Regions from separate parts of the Variovorax sp. SRS16 genome, predicted to be linked through region 2. Evidence: predicted binding sites of a transcription regulator. Region 2 holds the regulator's gene; the other holds the start of a gene.
The links. Region 2 encodes LexA, which represses DNA repair genes until DNA is damaged. Its sites were predicted from a motif close to ACTGTATNNNNATACAGT; they were not measured.

Region 1 (7,852 bases), 400 kb from region 2:
GTCCCGGCGCAAGATCATCGTCATCGTCCTGCTGTGCCTGGCCGCGGCCGGCGCCCTCGTGCGCCAGTTCGCCGAACCCGGCACGCTGCGCAACATCGGCACGCTGATGATGCTGCTGTGGCTGCCGGTCATCGGCAACATCATCAGCTGGCTGGTGGCGCGGATCCGGCGCCCGGCCGCACCCGGGGCCGCGAGCTTCGAGGCGGGCGCGCCGTTCCAGCCGCACGCGCTGGTCGAGCTCACGCTGCGCACGCCGATGCTGCCTTCCGAGGACACGCCGATCCTCGCGGGCGAACATCGCTGCGCGCTGGTGATCGACAACGAGGGCTTCTCGGCGCGCTGGTTCGTGGCACCCGGCGAGACCTTCCGGCGCGGCGTGGCACAGACGCTGGACGTCGAGTTCCTGGCGCCGGCGCTGGCGCTGGCGCGCTTTCAGCCGGGCGCGGCGTTCCGGATGCTGGTCGGCGAATCCTTCGTGGGCGATGGCCGGGTGCTGCGCAGCAACAGCTCAAGCGACACGAAGACGTGACCGATGCCGATGCCGCTGCGTCCGGTGATCACGATGCGGGCACGGTGACTGACGGGTCTGTCTGAGCACTCGGGCTCGATCTCAGTGGAAATCGCGGCTCCTGTTGCTCTCTGCCAGCCGGCCGAGCAGCGGCGTGAGGTCCCTGAAGCCGGTGGCCACCAGGTGGCGCACCTCGCCACCGCTGTCGACGTCGCGCTGCCACGTGCCCTGCACCGCGAGCAGGTGCGAGCGCAGCAGCGGCTCGCGCCAGGCCTCGACCACATGGTTCCAGACGATCACGTTGACGTTGCCGGTCTCGTCCTCGAGCGTGACGAAGATCGTGCCCTTGGCGGTCTGCGGCCGCTGGCGCCCCATGACGATGCCGCAGGCGCGCGCGGTCTGGCCGTGCGGCAGCGCGCGCAGCTGCTCGGCGCTCAGCAGCTGCATGCGCGCGAGGCGCGGGCGCAGCAGCGCCAGCGGATGGCGGCGCAGCGTGAGGCCGAGCGAGGCGTAGTCGCCGGTGATCTCCTCCGCTTCGGGCGCGGCGGGCAATTGCAGCGCGCGCTCGTGGATGGGCACGCCCTTGAGCAGCGCCGGCGAGCGCTTCTGCGCGGTCGCGTCCCAGACCTGCTGGCGGCGATGGCCCGAGAGCGTGATCAGCGCATCGGCGGCGGCGAGCGCGGCCATGTCCTTGCCGTCGAGCTCGGCGCGCAATGCGAGGTCTTCGGTGCTGGTGAAAGGCGATGCGTCGCGGGCGTCGAGCAGGCGCTGGGCGCCGGCCTCGCTGAGGCCACCGATGCGACGCAGGCCCAGGCGGACGGCAGGTTGGTGGGGGTTGCCTTGGCGGTGGGCGAAGCGGGGCGTTGCGTGGGGCGGAGGCTGCGGCCCCCATCCCAGCCTTCCCCCAGAGGGGGAAGGAGGAACAGCCGGGAGCTCTAGGGTGCAATCCCAGCGGCTGCACGTGACGTCGACCGGTCGCACTTCGACGCCATGGCGCCGCGCGTCCTGCACGAGTTGCGAGGGGCTGTAGAAACCCATCGGCTGCGCATCGAGCATTGCGGCCAGGAAGCACGCAGGTTCGTAGTGCTTGAGCCAGCAGCTCACCGTGACCAGCTTCGCGAAGCTGGCCGCATGGCTTTCGGGAAAGCCGTATTCGCCGAAACCCTGCACCTGCTTGAAGATGGCTTCGGCGAAGGCGGGGTCATAGCCGTTTCTTTTCATGCCACCGACCAATGGCTCGTAGAACTTCTCGACTCCGCCCTTTCGCTTCCACGCGGCCATCGAGCGGCGCAGGCGATCGGCCTGGTCGGGCGTGAACTTGGCCGCGATCATCGCAATCTGCATCACCTGCTCCTGGAAGATCGGGATGCCGAGCGTGCGTCCGAGTGCAGGGATGAGATCCGGATAGGGGTAATCGATCTGGGCGCCCTTGCGCAGCTTCTCGCGGTTCTTGAGATACGGATGCACCATGCCGCCCTGGATCGGACCCGGCCGCACGATCGCCACCTCGATCACGAGGTCCTGGTAGCTGCGCGGCTTGAGGCGCGGCAGCATCGACATCTGCGCCCGGCTCTCGATCTGGAACACGCCGATGGTGTCGGCCTCGCAGATCATGTCGAACATTGCCTGGTCGTCCTTCGGTATCTCGTGCATCTGCAGCGTGCTGGCACGCCAGCTGTTGACGAAATCGAGGCTGCGCCGGATCGCGCTCAGCATGCCGAGCGCGAGCACGTCGACCTTGAGCATGCCCATGGCCTCGAGGTCGTCCTTCTCCCACTGGATGACGGAGCGATCCTTCATCGATGCGTTCTCGACCGGCACCAGGCGCGTGAGCCTGCTCTGCGTGAGCACGAAGCCGCCGACATGCTGGCTCAGGTGGCGCGGAAAGCCCTTGAGCTGCTGCGTGAGCTCGATCCACTGGTGCAGCTTGAGCCGCTCTTCGCGCACGCCCGCACGTGTCATCGCCTCGTCCATGCGTTGATCGAGGATGGCTTCGTCGAACCAGTAGTGATCCTTGGCGAATTCGTCGATCAGCCGCTCGTCGATGCCGAGTGCTTTGCCGACGTCGCGCAAGGCGCTGCGCGAGCGATAGCAGATCACGACGGCGGCGATGGCTGCGCGTTCGCGGCCATACTTCTTGTAGATGTACTGGATGACTTCCTCGCGCCGCTGGTGCTCGAAGTCGACGTCGATGTCGGGCGGCTCGTGGCGTTCGCGGCTCAGGAAACGCTCGAACAGCAGGTGGCCGGTTTCGGGGTCGATCGCGGTGATGCCGAGGCAGAAGCAGACCGCCGAGTTGGCGGAGGAGCCGCGGCCCTGGCAGAGGATGTCCTCGCTCCTGGCGAAGCGCACGATGTCCTCGACCGTCAGGAAGAACATCTCGTAGTGGAGTTCGATGATCAGGTCGAGCTCGTGCTGCACCTGCGTGCGCACCTGCTCGGGAATGCCCTCGGGATATTTGTCGCGCGCACCTTCCCAGGTCTTGCGCACCAGCGTCTGCGCCGGCGTCTCGCCGTTGCCGACGTTTTCCAGCGGGTACTGGTAATGCGCGCGGATCTCGTCGAGCCCGAAGGTGCAGCGGCGCATCACCTCGAGCGTGCGGGCGAGCAGCGCGCGCGGGAAGATGTCGGCCAGCCGCTTGCGTGAACGCAGATGGCGCTCGGCATTGGGCTGCAGCGCGAAGCCGCATTCGCCGACCGGCTTGCCCTCGCGCACGGCGGTGATCACGTCCTGCAGCGGCTTGCGCGAACGCACATGCATGTGCACGTCGCCCGCGGCCACGAGCGGCAGGCCGGTGCGCTCGCCCAGCGCATGCAGCGTGGCGAACCAGAGGTCGTCGTCCCATTCGTTGGGCATCTCGACCAGCAGCCAGGGCGTGTGCCCGAACAGGCCGGCAATGGTTTCCACATCGGCCTGCAGCGACGGCAGGTCGAAGATTCCGCCCGACGACGCGCGGCGCGGCACGAGGAGGATCTCGCAGTGGCGCAGCGAGGCGATGTCGCTGTCTTCGAGGCTCACGTGGTAGTCGCCCTTGGGCGCGCGGGTGCGCGCGGCAGTGATGAATTCGCACAGGTTGCCCCAGCCTTCGAGGTCGTGTGCGATCGCGACCAGTCGGAAGCGCTCGAACATGAACTCGCTGCCGTACAGCACGCGAAAGTCCGGGTTGCGCGGATGCGGCGGCAGGTCGGGATTTTCGCGGTCCTGCTCGTCGAGCAGTTCGAGGTAGTCCTTGAGCCCCGTGTGGGCGCGCACCACGCCGGCGACCGAGCATTCGTCGGTGATCGCGAGCGCCGCGTAGCCCAGCTCGTAGGCGAGCGCCACGAGTTCCTCGGGCGCCGATGCGCCGCGCTGGAAGCTGAAGTTGGAAACGCAGTGCAGTTCGGCATAGTCCGGCAGTTCGCGCACCGGCTTCGCGGCCGCCGGCAGCACATGCACCTTCGACATGCGGGCGCGCAGTTGCTTGTCGCTGAGCTCAGGCATAGAGGCCCTGCAGGTACCAGCGCACTTCGTCCGATGCGAAGCAGGCCGAGGGCCGCTCGCGGTAGATCCACACGAGGCCGGCTTTCGGGCTTTCGGCGATGTAGTAGTCGCGCACGGCCGGCCGGCCATCGGCCCACCAGCCGGCTTCCAGCCGCTGCGGCCCGACCAGCCTGCGCAACGCCCCCTGGTAGCAGGGGTACTCGCCCTGCATCTCCAACTGCAGCGGCTCGCGCAACAGCCATGAAGGGTAAGGCGGCTCCGGCCGCGAAGGCGGCGACGGGGCATCGGTTCGCTTCGCATGCAAGGCCGGCTGCCATGCCTGCCGATGCTCCGGCCGGTGATCGGCCCGTGCGACCGCGCTCAGCACCTGCCCTGCGCCGAGCCGCGCGCTGAGCCGCTCGACCAGTTCGTGCAGCTTGTCGCCCTTGCGGTTGTCCTCGGGCAGGAAGCTCGTGCTCGCGCCGGCCCACGGCGTGGTTTCGAGCGAGCGCAGGCGCAGCCAGCTGGCCGGCGCCGCCAGCCAGGTGAGCGCGAGCCGCTCGGCCATCAGTCGGCGCAGGTGCGCCATGTCCTGCGTGGGCTCGGCCGTGCGCACGATGATCTGCTGGTGCGGCGGCAGGTCGACGCCTTCCAGGCGCTTCAGGTCCAGCGTCCATTGCAGCTCGACCGCGACCGCGCCGCGCTGCCGCGCGCGCAGCCAGATCTGCAGCGCGGCCAGCAGGCGGTTGGCCGACCACATCAGCTCGGGCGCACCTTCGGCCAGGGCGGGCAGCTCGATCTTCTGCTCGAAGACATCGGGCAGCGTGAGCCAGCGATGGCTTTCGGGCTGCAGGCCATAGGCCGCATCGAGCGCCGCGCGCAATTCCTTGCCGAAGCGGCGCGTGAGCCCGGCGCGCGGCAGCGCCGCCACCTCGCCCCAGGTGCGGCAGCCCAGGTGCACCAGCACGTCGAGGTGATCGTGCGCCGCGCTCAGGGTGTCGAGCGGCAGGCCGCAGGGCAGCTCGGCAGGCGGCGTCTCGCCGCGCGCGAACAGACGCAGCCGTGCGAGCGCGATCAGGCTGGTCGCGCCCTGGGCCTGCTGCACGCGCACCGGCGCTGCCGGGTTCGTGCCCGCAATCAGGCGCATCAGCGCCAGACGGCCGCCCCACAGCCGCTCGCAGGCCGAGACTTCGAGCAGCAGCGCCTCGTCGACCCAGGCGACGCGCGGCGTGAAGCCCAGCGCCCACCAGCCCAATGCTTCGGGAGTCGGCAGGACGGCATCGCCCTCAGGCAGCCACCGCAAGGCGATCCAGTGCATGCGCTCCTCCTTTCCATGCCTCGATGCGCACCACCGTGGCCGTGCCGGCGGCCGGTTCGACGCCCTCCTGCTGCTGCCGCAGCTTGCGCCGCAACTGGCTGCCCGCGAGCAGCGCCGCCATGCGCTCGCTGCGCGCAGGCAACTGCACCGGCGAGGCCAGCGGCGGGCCGCGGCGCTTGAGGATGCGGATGTCGATCTGCGTGCGGTCCTGCTCGCAGGTGGCCAGCTGCAGGCGCAGGCGTGCCGGGGAGGTCGAATACGCCGCGCTCTCGGGCCGGAACACGAACAGCAGCGCGTCGTGCTGCGCCGCCGCGAGCTGCAGCCGCCGCAATTCGCCCACGCGCGCCTGCGGCAGCCAGGCCAGCACGGCGGCGATGTCGGCACAGCGAAGCGCCTGCTCGCAGGCCCAGAGCCGCGCAGCGGGTGCCTCGCTGCGCACCCACAGCAGCGCCTCGACCGGCAGGCCGTGCGCCGCCAGTGCCGGACCGAAGGGTTCGTGCGGCGCGCCGATCAGCGCCACCGGCCCGGTGCTGCCCTGCACCGCCTGCGCCAGCGCGGGCAGCAGCAGTTGCCAGGCATGCGCCTCGGGCGCGGTCTGCAGCAGTTCGGTCAACGCGCCGACCGGCCAGCCGCCGCCGGGCAACTGCGCATCGAGCGCGGCATGGCCGGTGCCGATGACCTGCGCGTCGGACAGGCCCAGCTCGTCGCCGCACCAGACGTGGTGGCGGGCGGCAGGGGAAAAGGAGTCGAAGGAAGGGAGGCCCATGATGGATTGGATGACTGTATTTTTATACAGCATTCTCTGCCTCGCATCGCGCTTTTTCTTTATCCCTCCTACATGCCTTTCAGAATCGCCGTGATCAATTTATATCCACTTGGATATAATTCATGAAGCCGATCTGCTTGCTCGGCGACTCCCTTCAATGCCTGAAAGACTTTCCATCGGATGTCCGACAAGATGCAACCCAGGCCACGTCGAGGCAGCACATCGAGACGGCACGACGCCGCTTCCAGCAAATGATCAAGGAGTGCACATGAACCCTGCTCATACTCATGCCAGCGTCTGGGATGCCATCGCCGACACGCCGGAACAGGCGGCCAATCTCAGGGCGCGCGCGGAACTGATGCAGAAAATCGCCGCCATCGTCAAGGAGAGCGGCTGGACCCAGACCCAGGCCGCAACGCGCTGCGGCATTACGCAACCCCGGATGAACGACCTGTTGCGAGGCCGCGTGTCGCGTTTCTCGCTCGATGCGCTGGTCAACATCGCGACGGCCATCGGGCGTCGCGTTCATGTCGAACTGACGATGGACTGAGACGCGACATGGGAGCCGCAACCCATGAGGGCGTCACGCGCGCCCGGTTTCTGCGCTTCGGCGTCGGTCTGTCGATCTGCACTGCCCTGCCTCCGCTCGCCTTCTCCCAGCCACGGACGGAAACGAAGATGAACACCCGCCCCATCCCCTCCACCCACGAGCTTTTGCCCGTCATCGGCTGCGGCACCTGGATCGGCTTCGACGTCGCGCCCGGCAGCGCCGAATACCAGCGCCTGCCCGGCGTGCTCGACGCGCTGTTCGCCGCCGGCGGCAAGCTGATCGACAGCTCGCCGATGTACGGCCGCGCCGAAGCGATCACCGGCGATCTGCTGGCCGCATCGAAGCAGCGCGAGCGCGCCTTCCTCGCCACCAAGGTCTGGACCAGCGGCCGCGAGGCCGGCATCGCGCAGATGGAGCAGTCCTTCCAGCGCCTGCGCGCCGAGCGCATCGACCTGATGCAGGTGCACAACCTGGTCGACTGGCGCACCCACCTCAAGACCCTGCGCGGCTGGCAGGACCAGGGCCGCGTGCGCTACATCGGCATCACGCACTACACGTCATCGGCCTATGCCGAAGTCGAAGCGGTGCTGCGTGCCGAGAAGCTCGACTTCCTGCAGATCAACTACTCGCTCGATGCGCGCGAGGCCGGACAGCGCCTGCTGCCGCTCGCGGCCGAACGCGGCGTCGCGGTCATCGTCAACCTGCCCTTCGGCGGCGGCGGCCTGCTGCGCCGCTGGCGCGACAAGCCATTGCCCGGCTGGGCCGCGGAGATCGGCTGCACGAGCTGGGCGCAGGTGCTGCTGAAGTTCGTGCTGAGCGCGCCGGCCGTGACCTGCACGATTCCCGGCACCGGAAGCCCCGAGCACATGACCGACAACGCGGCAGCCGGCACCGGCCCGATGCCCGACGCGGCCTTCTGGCAGCGGCACGCCGCCTCACTGGCCGCTTAGGCGTCCGGCCCCCGGCTTCAGCTCTGCTGCAGTCCGAGCTTGTATTCGATGCTGTTCACCAGCCCGACCAGACGCGGCCCGAGGTTCGTCTCCAGGTACTTCCTGTCCGTCGAATAGCTGGGCACTGTCGCGTTGAAGGCGAGCGACATGCCGTTGACCCGCCCGCGCATCGGCACGGCCACGGCGGCGAGCGTCGGCCGCCAGTCGGTCGAGACGATGCAAAAGCCGAGCGACTTGATTTCGTCGAAGGCCAGATCCAGCGCCGGACCGAACTTGTCCCATTCCTCGGGATAGGCTTTCT
Region 2 (7,852 bases):
ACGCCAATCCGCTCTCGACCGAGGACGACCTGCGTGCGGCGATGGAGGCCGCCGGGCGCATGGTCGCGCACCGGCTCGAGCGCTACCTGCCGGCATTGGCAACCATCGCATCGGCCGCACCTCTGCTCGGCTTGCTGGGCACAGTGATCGGAATGATTGAGATCTTCGGCTCCCAGTCACCGGCCAACGGCGCGGTGAGCTCCGGCAATCCGGCGCAGCTGGCACACGGCATTTCCGTCGCGCTCTACAACACGGCCTTCGGATTGATCATCGCGATCCCGTCGCTGATCTTCTGGCGCTATTTCCGCAGCCGCGTCGACGAGTACCTGCTGAACCTGGAACTCGCCGGCGAGCGCTTCGCGCGGCACCTGAACGCCCTGCGCCGATGAGAATGCATTTTCGCCATGGCTCGCGCGATGAACCCGAGATCAACCTGATCCCGTTCATCGACGTGCTGCTGGTCATCCTGATCTTCCTGATGCTGTCGACCACCTACAGCAAGTTCACGGAGATGCAGATTCGCCTGCCGGTGGCCGATGCCGAGGCGCAGCACGACTACCCGAAGGAAGTGATCGTCGCGGTCTCGGCCGACGGGCGCTATTCGGTCAACAAGACGATCCTGCCGGACCGCAGCATCGAAACCGTGGCGTCAGCGCTCGGTGCCGCAGCGGACGAAGCCAAGGACAACGTCGTGATCATCAGCGCCGATGCCAGCGCTTCGCACCAGTCGGTGATCACGGTGATGGAAGGCGCGCGCCGCGCGGGCCTCATGCGCATCACCTTCGCCACGCAGACAGCCGCGCAAGCGGGACGCTAGCCTTGGCCTGGCTGCAGCAAGCCTGGCTGCAACGCGGCTTGATCGCGCGGCTGCTCTGGCCGTTGTCCCTCCTCTACGGCGCGCTGGCCGGCTGCCGGCGGGCGCTCTATCGCTTCGGGATACGGCCCGTCGAACGGATCGGCGTGCCGGTGATCGTGGTCGGCAACGTCGTCGCGGGCGGCTCGGGCAAGACGCCGGTGGTGATGGCGATCTTGCGGCACCTGAATGCACGCGGCATCACGGCCGGTGTGGTGTCGCGCGGCTACGGCCGGTCGACCGACGACTGCCGCGAGGTGTTCGACGACAGCGATCCTGACGAGGTCGGCGACGAACCCGCGCTGATCCGCCGCTCGACCCATGCGCCGGTTTTCGTCGCCCGGCAGCGTGCGGCAGCAGCCCGCGCCCTGCTTGCGCGCCATCCTGCGATCCAGGTCATCGTGAGCGACGACGGCCTGCAGCATTGGGCGCTGGCGCGCGACGTCGAGATCTGCGTCTTCGACGATCGCGGCACCGGCAATGGCTGGCTGCTTCCGGCCGGCCCCTTGCGCGAGCGCTGGCCGCGCCCCTGCGACCTGATCCTTCATACCGGGCGCCACCCGGCATTTGCCGGATTCGGCGCCCGCCGCATGCTGGCCGACCATGCGCTGCAAAGCGACGGCACGGCCATTGCGCTGTCCTCGTTGAGCGGACGGCACCTGATCGCCGTCGCCGCGATCGCAAAGCCCGACGCGTTCTTCCAGATGCTTCGCGAGGCCGGTCTGAGCCTGGCGCAATGCATCGCATTGCCCGATCACGACGATTTTCATGACTGGACGCCCCCGCCCAACGACGGCAGCCACACGCTGATCTGCACGGAAAAGGACGCCGTGAAACTGTGGCGAACGGCCCCTGCAGCCTTGACCATCCCTCTGGTGTTCGAACCCGCGCCGGCCTTTTTCGCCGCGCTCGATGCGAAGCTATCATCCCTCGATGGACACCAAGCTGCTTGAACTGCTCGTCTGCCCCGTGACCAAGGGCCCGCTGACCTGGAATGCAGAGAAGCAGGAGCTTGCCTCGCGCAGCGCACGCCTCGCTTATCCGGTGCGCGACGGCATCCCCGTGCTGCTCGAGACGGAAGCACGCACCCTTTCCGACGAAGAATTGGGCCTTTGAGCCGGGCCGCGGCAAAGCGTGGTTTCGTTCACCGTTCTCATCCCTGCCAGGCTGGCGTCGACGCGCTTGCCGGACAAGCCGCTGGCCGACATTGCCGGCCTGCCGATGGTGGTTCGCGTTGCGCAACGCGCGCATCAGTCTGCCGCACGCAGCGTCGTGGTGGCCGCGGACGATGCGCGCATCGTTGCCGCTTGCGAGGCCCATGGCGTGCAAGCCCTGCTCACCCGCACCGACCATCCCAGCGGCAGCGATCGCCTCGCCGAGGCCTGCACCCTGCTCGGCCTCGCGGACGATGCGATCGTCGTCAACGTGCAGGGCGACGAGCCACTGATTGATCCGGCGCTCATCGATGCCGTCGCCCACACTCTGGACTCGCATCCCGATGCGGCGATGAGCACGGCAGCACACGTGATCGACTCGGTCGACGATTTCGTGAATCCGAATGTCGTGAAAACCGTGCTCGATGCGCAGGGCAACGCGCTTTACTTCAGTCGCGCGCCGATCCCATGGTGGCGCGACGGCTTTGCTGGGAAAGGCCCGACCACATTGCCGCGTGCACCGCAAGCGCTGCGTCATATCGGCATCTATGGCTACCGCGCCGGGTTCGTGCGCCGGTTTCCGGATCTGCCGCCGGCACCGATCGAGGGCACCGAAGCGCTGGAACAGCTGCGCGCACTGTGGCACGGGCACCGCATCGCGGTGCATGTCAGCGACCATGCGCCAGGGCCGGGCATCGATACGCCGGAAGACCTGGCCCGCGTGCGCGCCCTGCTGTCGGCCGCGTAGCCAGCCTCGCCCTGGTCCGCGATTCGGCCGCGGGACGCATGCTATCCTCGATCCAACTCCGCCCTGCGCCGCTCACGTGGCGAGTGTGCATGGCGCGACAGAATTCAAAGAACCGTCCGAGGACACCATGAGACTGATTTTGTTGGGCGCCCCCGGGGCAGGCAAAGGCACGCAGGCCGCCTTCATTTGCCAGAAATATGGCATCCCCCAGATCTCCACCGGGGACATGCTGCGAGCCGCGGTCAAGGCGGGCACCGCGCTCGGCCTGCAGGCGCAGGCCGTCATGGCATCCGGCGCACTTGTGAGCGACGATCTGATCATCAACCTCGTCAAGGAACGTCTCGCACTGCCGGATTGCGCGAACGGTTTTCTCTTCGACGGCTTTCCTCGCACCATTCCGCAGGCCGAAGCCATGCGCGCGGCGCAGGTCAACCTCGACTATGTGCTCGAGATCGACGTGCCTTTCGCAGACATCGTCGAGCGCATGAGCGGTCGCCGCTCGCATCCGGCCTCGGGACGCATCTACCACGTCAAGTTCAACCCGCCGAAGACCGAGGGCAAGGACGACCTGACGGGCGATGACCTGGTCCAGCGCGAGGACGACAAGGAAGCCACCGTGCGCAAGCGCCTCGAGGTCTATAGCCAGCAGACGCGTCCCCTGGTCGACTATTACGCGGCATGGGCCAAGGCCGAGCCGGCTGCGGCGCCGAAGTACCGCGCCATCAGCGGTGTGGGCACGGTCGATGAGATCACTCAGCGCGCGCTCACGGCGTTGAGCAGCTGATCGGCCCCTTCGCGCGAACATTCCGGTTCTCTCAGGCGGTCGATGGGCTGCCCAGGAGTTCCAGCATGAGGGCGATGCGCGCCTTCACCGGCGTCAAGGCGCCGGCGCTGGGTATCGATTCCGCTTCGCCGGCTTTCGGCAGGATGCGCCCCTGCGCGCATCGCGTCGCACGCACCACGGCCACACCGGCGGATTGCGCCCGAAGCGCTGCCTCTTCGAGCGCATGGTGAAGCGTGCCGTTGCCGGTGGCCGCGAACACCAGGCCTTGTACCGGCTCTGCCGCACCGAGCCGACGCTCCTGGAGCAGTGAATCGACGATGCTCCCGCGCGCCTCTGCGTGGCTCACCAGGATCTCGACCCGAGGCCATGTCCGCGCTTCGATCATCCGTTCGAACAGGCCTGAGGCGACATCGGCGGCCGCGCCGGGCCAGCTTCTGTGGAGCCGCACAAGGCCTTCCTCGACATAGCCCAACGGGCCCGCGTCACCGGAATCGAATGCATCGAGCCGATAGGTGTGGACCTTGCGCACATCGAACGCGCTGTGCACGGTCCCTGCACACACGGCCACGACGCCGTGTGCACCTGGCATCGCAGCGACCACGAGGGCATCGCGCATGTTCTGCGGTCCGTCGGGTGCCAGGGCGGTGGCCGGCCGCATCGCGCAGGTCAGAACCACGGGCTTGTGCGGCAATAGCACCGATTGCAGGAAGAACGCCGTCTCTTCCAGCGTGTCGGTGCCATGCGTGATGACGATGCCCGCCACGTCGGGCGCGGCGAGCCAGTGAGCGCAGCGCAGGGCGAGCTCGCGCCAGACCACCGACGTCATGTCCTTGCTGTCGATCTGCGCGACCTGCTCCGCCAACAATGAAATTCCGTCCGGCGCCTCGATGCCGCTCAGCAGATCCGACACGCCCACCTGGCCGGCGGCATAGCCGATGTTGTCACCGGGCGCCGCCGCCCTTCCGGCGATGGTGCCGCCCGTCCCCAACACGATCACGCGGCGCCGGCCGTCTCGAATGTCCTGGGCCATGGCTTGCCAACTTTCTGAAACTGGTTAAAAATACAGGTACTGGATATTCAGCCAGTGCCGCAAGGAGTCATTCATGCAGTTTGCCGTCAAGCTTACCGCCCGTCAGCAGCAGATCCTCGACCTCATCCAGAGTGCCATCGCGCGCACCGGCGCTCCGCCCACTCGCGCCGAGATTGCCGCCGAGCTCGGCTTCAAGTCGGCCAATGCAGCCGAAGAGCATCTTCAAGCGCTGGCCCGCAAGGGTGTCATCGAACTCGTGAGTGGCACTTCGCGCGGCATCCGCCTCAAGGGCGATGCGCTGCGCTCCCTCAACGAATCCCGCAACAACCAGTTCTCCCTGTCCCTCCCCGGCATGGCCCAGTTGGCGCTGCCGCTGATCGGCCGTGTGGCCGCAGGCTCGCCCATCCTTGCGCAAGAACACGTCGATCAAACCTATTACGTGGAAAACACGCTGTTCCAGCGCCAGCCCGACTACCTCCTCAAGGTGCGCGGCATGTCCATGCGCGACGCCGGCATCATGGACGGCGATCTGCTTGCCGTCCAGGCCACCAAGGAAGCCCGCAACGGGCAGATCGTGGTGGCACGGCTGGGCGATGAGGTGACGGTCAAGCGCCTCAAGCGCAATAAGCAGGTCATCGAACTGCATGCGGAAAATCCCGATTACCCCACCATCGTGGTTCAGCCCGGCGAGCCCTTCGAAATTGAAGGCCTTGCAGTCGGCCTGATCCGCAACACGATGCTGATGTAGCTGCGGCAGTCATCGCATGCAGCCGCATGCATGAAGATCCCGGCCGCGACAGGTGGCGGGCGTATGGCGAAGGCCATCACCCTGTCGAAGCCGATGAAAGCAATCCTGCCTGTGTTCAACCTCTGATTTTCTGGAGTTCACATGGGAATCGCTCTTCTCAGCATTGCTGATTTTTTCACGCCACTGCAATCGCTGGCGAGCCGCTGGATGCCGGCTCGTCGATCGCGCCGCACCGCTTCGGCTGGCCTGCGGTACGTGAGTGTTCGGCCCAGCTGCGCGGTGCACCCCGGCGCAGCCGCGCAGGCCGAAGTGCCAGCGCCGATGCGTCCCTTGCGCGTCGTGCGCACGGTCGACGCCCAGCAATCCGGCCGGCGTGCCAGTCGCGTGTTGATTTCCGGCCGCATGGTCGACGTCTGCGCCGAGCTCGATCGGCTGGCCGCCCTGGAGGCCGCGGACGCAACACCACGAGCAGCCGGACTGCATTGACACGGAGCGGCCTGTCGCCGGCGCAGGTTCCAGACCCGCGCCGCGGGCGTTCGCCGAGGCGATGACCTAGCCGCACGCGCATCCGGCCGAACCGTGTCCAGCCACGCGCCGACACGGCGCGTTGGCAACGCGAGGCACAATGGCACGCCATGAACATTGTGATCCTCGACGACTATCAGGACGCGGTGCGCAAGTTGCGCTGCGCCGCCAAGCTCGATGCGTACGCAGCCAAGGTCTATACCAATACGGTCAAGGGCATCGGACAGCTCTCGATCCGGCTCAAGGACGCCGACGTGATCGTGCTGAACCGCGAACGCACCCAGGTGTCCCGTCAGCTGATCGAGAAGCTGCCCAAGCTCAAGCTGATCTCGCAGACAGGGCGCGTCGGCGCACACATCGATGTGCACGCCTGCACCGAGCAAGGCATTGCGGTGGCCGAAGGCACGGGTTCGCCGTTGGCACCTGCAGAGCTCACCTGGGCGCTCATCATGGCCGCGATGCGCCGCCTGCCGCAGTACATCAGCAACCTCAAGCACGGCGCGTGGCAGCAGTCGGGCCTCAAGTCGGCCTCGATGCCGCCCAACTTCGGGCTCGGCTCGGTGCTGAAGGGCAAGACCCTCTGCATCTGGGGCTACGGCCGCATCGGCCAATTGGTCGCCCGCTACGGACAGGCCTTCGGGATGCAGGTGGTGATTTGGGGCCGCGAAGAAAGCTGCGCCAAGGCGAGGTCCGACGGCCTGCAGGTGGCCCCCAACCGGGACGCCTTCTTCATGGCTGCCGACGTGCTGTCGATCCATCTGCGCCTGACGGACGACACGCGCGGGCTGGTGACGCTGGAAGATCTGTCGCGCATGAAGCCGACCGCACTCTTCGTCAACACCTCGCGGGCGGAACTGGTCGAACAGGATGCCCTGCTCGCCGCGCTCAATCGCGGCCGGCCCGGACTGGCGGCGATCGATGTGTTCGAGAGCGAACCGCCGCTGCAAGGCCACGCGCTGCTGCGGCTGGAGAACTGCATCTGCACGCCGCACATCGGCTACGTCGAGCAGGACAGCTACGAGATGTACTTCGGCCAGGCCTTCGACAACGTCGTCAGCTTCATCAAGGGCAACCCCACCAACATCGTCAATCCCGGCGCGCTGCAGGTCCGTCGTTGAAGCAGCCCGCATTGCCGGCTGCATCGTGGGCGCTGCTGGCGGGTAACTTCGTGATCGGCACGGGCGTGATGGTGGTGCCCGGCACGCTCAATGAACTCAGCACCTCGCTGGAGGTCAGCCCCGCGACCGCCGGCCAGCTGATCACCGCAGCAGCGATCGTGATGTGCCTGGGCGCACCCCTGCTGGCTGCCGTGGTCGCGGGGTGGGACCGCCGCATCCTGCTGAGCTGCACGATGCTGTGGTATGCCGCAGGGCATTTACTCGCCATGCTGATGCCCAACTTCGGCGGCCTGCTGGCGGTGCGCATGCTCACGGTCGTCGCGCCTGCCATCTTCACCGCGCAAGCGGCCGCGTGTATCGGCATGCTGGTGCCCGCCGAACAGCGAGGCCGTGCCGTCACCTTCGTCTTTCTGGGTTGGTCCGTGGCCTCGGTGCTGGGCTTGCCGATCGGCGCGGTCATCGGCGGCCACTTCGGGTGGCGGACGGCCTTCGCGGCGATCGCGTTTCTTTCCGTGCTGAGCGCATACGGGATCTGGTCCCGGCTTCCGGCCGGCATCCGCCCCGCCGCGTTGTCGCGCGAGGCCTGGGGACGCGTGCTCAGGAATCCCTTGCTGATGGGCGTCGTGTCCGTCACTGCCCTGCAAGGTGCAGGGCAATTTGTCCTGTTCAGCTATTTCGCGCCCGTTCTCCGGCAGACCCTGGGCGCGAACGCAAGCGAACTGGGCCTCGTCTGGGGCTGGTTCGGCATCTGCGGTCTCGCGGGCAACGTGCTGGTGAGCCGTTACATCGACCGCATCGGCGCGTCGCGCATGGTGTTGATCACCACGGTGCTGATCGGCGTGAGCCTGCTTCTGTGGCCGCTCGGAATCACGCTCGGATGGCTGGCGTTGAT

Region 1: imuA (translesion DNA synthesis-associated protein ImuA) is a predicted target of LexA. The motif match lies at 6,065-6,082, and genes of this name have one in related genera.

What each region holds. Positions count from the first base shown of each region.
Region 1 covers NZ_LR594666.1:2,170,480-2,178,331, reverse strand. Annotated here, with positions in the region: gene E5P2_RS10550 (hypothetical protein) at 1-529, shown strand, start outside; gene E5P2_RS10545 (error-prone DNA polymerase) at 611-3,988, opposite strand; gene E5P2_RS10540 (DNA polymerase Y family protein) at 3,981-5,285, opposite strand; gene imuA (translesion DNA synthesis-associated protein ImuA) at 5,254-6,051, opposite strand; gene E5P2_RS10530 (helix-turn-helix domain-containing protein) at 6,320-6,601, shown strand; gene E5P2_RS10525 (aldo/keto reductase) at 6,610-7,551, shown strand; gene E5P2_RS10520 (IclR family transcriptional regulator) at 7,569-7,852, opposite strand, start outside.
Region 2 covers NZ_LR594666.1:2,575,181-2,583,032, reverse strand. Annotated here, with positions in the region: gene E5P2_RS12500 (MotA/TolQ/ExbB proton channel family protein) at 1-389, shown strand, start outside; gene E5P2_RS12495 (ExbD/TolR family protein) at 392-817, shown strand; gene lpxK (tetraacyldisaccharide 4'-kinase) at 820-1,806, shown strand; gene E5P2_RS12485 (Trm112 family protein) at 1,787-1,969, shown strand; gene kdsB (3-deoxy-manno-octulosonate cytidylyltransferase) at 1,988-2,755, shown strand; gene adk (adenylate kinase) at 2,883-3,539, shown strand; gene E5P2_RS12470 (asparaginase) at 3,571-4,569, opposite strand; gene lexA (transcriptional repressor LexA) at 4,643-5,317, shown strand; gene E5P2_RS12460 (hypothetical protein) at 5,459-5,803, shown strand; gene E5P2_RS12455 (D-2-hydroxyacid dehydrogenase family protein) at 5,953-6,960, shown strand; gene E5P2_RS12450 (MFS transporter) at 6,972-7,852, shown strand, end outside.